2 regions of the Colwellia sp. Arc7-D genome follow, and region 1 is predicted to be linked to the other one. Evidence: riboswitches for the same ligand, from Rfam matches in the RefSeq annotation. Region 1 holds a riboswitch; the other holds the start of a gene.
The links. Region 1 has a riboswitch for thiamine pyrophosphate ahead of thiC (phosphomethylpyrimidine synthase ThiC). Riboswitches for the same ligand answer to the same signal wherever they lie in the genome.
Positions count from the first base shown of each region.

Region 2: it holds a riboswitch for thiamine pyrophosphate, as region 1 does, so the genes downstream of both, DBO93_RS09650 (TonB-dependent receptor) here and thiC (phosphomethylpyrimidine synthase ThiC) in region 1, are expected to answer to the same signal.

Region 1 covers NZ_CP028924.1:3,668,879-3,671,089, forward strand. Annotated here, with positions in the region: gene DBO93_RS15825 (mechanosensitive ion channel family protein) at 1-530, opposite strand, end outside; TPP riboswitch at 837-935, shown strand; gene thiC (phosphomethylpyrimidine synthase ThiC) at 1,027-2,211, shown strand, end outside.
Region 2 covers NZ_CP028924.1:2,188,622-2,190,832, reverse strand. Annotated here, with positions in the region: gene DBO93_RS09655 (HIT domain-containing protein) at 1-367, shown strand, start outside; TPP riboswitch at 724-838, shown strand; gene DBO93_RS09650 (TonB-dependent receptor) at 977-2,211, shown strand, end outside.

The DNA of each region.
Region 1 (2,211 bases):
TCATCTTCATCAGTCAAAATGGTATAGGCTAAAAGTACCTCTTTAACTAAACCTCGAACGCCTTGTACGGCAATAGTATCTCCAACAACAAAAGGTCGGATAATGATAATATTAAAACCCGCGGCATAATTAGATAACAGCCCTTGCAGTGCTAAACCCGCACCAAGTGAAATAGCACCAATAGCGGCAATAAAAGGGGTAACACTAATACCTAATTTACCTAAGGCTATGATACCAATCATCACCACAATCAGCATTTTACTCGCGTTCGCTAAAAAGCGACTTAAGGTAACATCAAGTTTATGTCGTTCACATAACCTGAGTACTATGTTGGCTATTTTACCCGCAAAAAGAAAACCAATAATCAGAATGATTATCGCACCAATAAGTTGAAAACTATAATTGGTAAAAAATTCGACAATAATATTGTAAATCCGGCCGACTTGGTCAATTTCATTTTTAAGTAAGCTTGCGGGATCTAAGGTTTTTATAACCTGATCAGTGGTGCTTTCGGGACTAGATTCAGCCATAAATTCATTCCATTTAATGTTCATTACTCAGTGTGCCTATAGTACGACAATTTTCCGCTTAATTTACAATATTATTAGTAATTACTAGATAAAGTTCATAATTATTAAGCTATGTTCGTTTTCGCTGATTAAGAATAAACCAAAAGCACAAAACCTGTTATTGAGCAGCTTAAAACATGCCAGATATACTTATTTTCAATAACTTAGGTAACCACTAATCATAATAAAAATAAAATAACGGTTGCTTATCAATAAATCATCAGGCTAGAATCTAGCCACATTTAAGCATATTAAAAAACTTAAACGTTTGACTTGTCGGAGTGCCAAAGGGCTGAGATCGCGAAAGCGGGATCCGTAGAACCTGATTAGATTAACATCTGCGAAGGGAACAAGTAGTAGCATTTAACGCGAGTATATTTTGCGTTAAGTGCTATTCCTCGTTACTACCCCATAAAGCTCCGCCTAACTTTTATTTTATAAAAACAGGTGAGAGAACATGAGTTCAATATCAAGACGCGAGCGTCGAAACCAAGCAACACAATTTTTAAAAAACGTTGCCGATCAATCTTTTCCAAATTCCAACAAAGTTTACGTTGCGGGTGAAATTCACGATATCCGTGTGGGCATGCGTGAAATTTCGTTATCTGACACCTTAATTAATGGTAATCAAGACAATCCTAGCTATGAGAAAAACCAACCATTATGTGTCTACGATACCTCAGGGTTTTATACCGATGACACCGTCAATATAGATGTGCATAGAGGAATACCTCGCTTACGTGATAGCTGGATTGAGTCACGCAAGGATGTTAAATTCTTATCAGGAAAAACGTCGACATATAGCCAACAGCGCTTAGCGGATGAAGGTCTGGACCATATTCGCTTTGAACATTTGCCCAAAGTGCGTAAAGCAAAAAATGGTAAAAACGTTACGCAAATGCATTACGCACGCCAAGGTATTATTACGCCAGAAATGGAATATATTGCCATTCGTGAGAATATGAAAAGACAAGAAGTTAAAGACGAAATGTTGCTGCAACAACACCAAGGTCAATCATTTGGTGCCAGTATTCCAGAAACAATTACGCCAGAGTTTGTTCGCGAAGAAGTCGCTAGAGGTCGTGCGATTATTCCCGTCAATATTAATCACCCAGAAGTGGAACCTATGATAATCGGCCGAAACTTCTTGATTAAAGTCAACGCTAATATCGGTAACTCTGCCGTAACCTCCTCTATCGAAGAAGAAGTAGAAAAACTCGTTTGGTCAACAAAATGGGGAGCAGACACTGTGATGGATCTTTCGACTGGTCGTTATATTCATGAAACCCGAGAGTGGATCATTCGCAACTCTCCGGTTCCCATTGGCACAGTGCCTATTTATCAAGCATTAGAAAAAGTTAATGGTATCGCTGAAGACCTTACATGGGAAATATTTCGAGATACTTTAATTGAACAAGCAGAGCAAGGTGTTGACTACTTTACTATTCATGCGGGCGTATTATTAAGATATGTCCCGATGACCGCTAAACGCCTGACTGGCATTGTCTCTCGCGGCGGTTCAATCATGGCAAAATGGTGCTTAGCACATCATCAAGAAAACTTTCTTTACACCCATTTTGAAGATATTTGTGAAATATTAAAAGCCTACGATGTTTCATTTTCTCTAGGAGATGGCTTACGT
Region 2 (2,211 bases), 1.5 Mb from region 1:
GGCTGATAAAAACACAGCAGAAGAAACCATATTTTCTAAAATCATTCGCCAAGAAATACCGACCCCGTTACTTTTTCAGGATGAGCTTGTCACTGCATTTCGCGATATTTCTCCACAAGCCAATAGCCACATTCTCATTATTCCAAATAAGCTTATTGCAACCGCTAATGATATTGAGCAAGAAGATGAACTCACCATTGGCCGAATGTTCAGTGTTGCTAAAAAACTCGCTAAAGAAGAGGGGATAGCACAAGACGGATATCGTTTGATCATGAACTGTAACCAACATGGTGGCCAAGAAGTTTATCATATTCACCTACACTTAGTTGGCGGTGAACCCTTAGGTAAAATGTTGAACATTAAATAGTCGAGCTCTTACCTCAAGCATTAGAACAGCTATGTGACTATAGATAATGCTTGAGGTAGCCAATCATGAAATAAGCGAGCTGTTTATGAATACTAATGCCATTAACCTGACATGAGTTAATACTATTAGTTGATTGGTTTTAGCCTTAATTTTAGTATATTTATAGTTATAAGTTAGTATCAAGTTTGAGTACCTCACCCGTTAACACACCTCATCGGACAATTTTATTCTTTATAGTCTTTTAAATCCTTATTGTTATATATAAGCGCAATCTCACTCACGTTAAGCAGTCACCTATTATTTAAATCTTTTAAAGTATTTACTCTGTACTTTCCAGTAAATATTGTTAGTATGCATGTCGAACCAAGGGGTGCCTGAAATTTTTTTATAATTTTGATGGCTGAGATGCATAGCGAACCCTTAGAACCTGAACCGGATAGTACCGGCGTAGGAATGGTTAAGCTAATCGTATTCCATTCTGTAATGTTATGTTTGTTGCTTCACTCTTATAGTGTAGAAATAGCTATTTATTACAGTTTGTACCTCATAAGCTACCCTCCCACATGCCGTATCCCATAGCGTATTCCTAATCGAATTTATGAGATCACAATGACGTTTATAAAAACACCTGTTGCTTTAGCAATATTGACTAGCCTTGTTACTTCAACAACATTTGCTGCAGAAACTTCAACCGATACTGCTGAACCAGTAACAGAAGTTATCACCATAAATGGCGATTTTCGTGCAACATCATTACAAAAGACCGCAAGTTCTTTATCTGTTATCGCGAGCGATGAAATTAACGCACGCAACGCACAAAACCTTGAAGAAATAATTGCTCGCACGCCTAATGTTAATTTTTCTAGTGGTACTCAACGCGCTAGATATTATCAAATTCGCGGTATTGGTGAGCGTAGCCAATTTAAAGAGCCGATCAACCCATCAGTGGGTTTAATTATCGATGGTATTGATTTTTCAAGTGTTGGCAGCATAGCGTCAACGTTCGATGTTGAACAAGTAGAGGTTTACCGTGGACCTCAAGGTACACGTTTTGGTGCTAATGCCATGGCGGGTATGATCAATATTACATCAAACCAACCAACAGATACCTTTGAAGGTAAAGTAAGATTGTCTGCGGGTAATTACGATAGCTACAGTGCGGGTTTGGTTTTATCAGGGCCAGCAACTGAAAAAGTAAACTACCGTTTAGCTCTTGAGCAATACAGTAGCGATGGTTTTATAGAAAACGATTTTTTAAATCGTGATGACACCAACAATCGCGATGAATTTACTATGCGTGGTAAATTGGCCATTAAAGCCACTGACGACTTAACGATTGATCTTACGGCATTTGTCGCCGATTTTGATAACGGTTATGATGCTTTCTCCCTCGATAATAATCGACATACTTTATCTGACCAACCTGGCTTTGATCGTCAAGACACTAAAGCCTTAGCAACAACGTTTACTTATCAAGGTTTTAATCATTTTACCATTGAAAGTATACTCAGCTATGCCGACTCAACATTAGATTATGGCTATGATGAAGATTGGGCCTTTGTTGGCATTCGCCCTGACTGGGAATACAGTTCTGAGGATAATTACTTTCGCGATAAAACATCAGCCACTGCTGAACTTAGAGCTGTTTCAGCGCCCAGTGGAAAAATCTTTAACAACACCACCGCTTGGGTTACCGGCTTGTATTTTAAGCAAGAAAAAACCAATTTATTACGCCAATACACTTACCTTTCTAGCGATTTTACCTCGTCATTCGATACCGATAATATTGCAGCATTTGTTCAGTTTGATAGCCAACTTGATGAAAAGTTAAGTCTTACAACTGG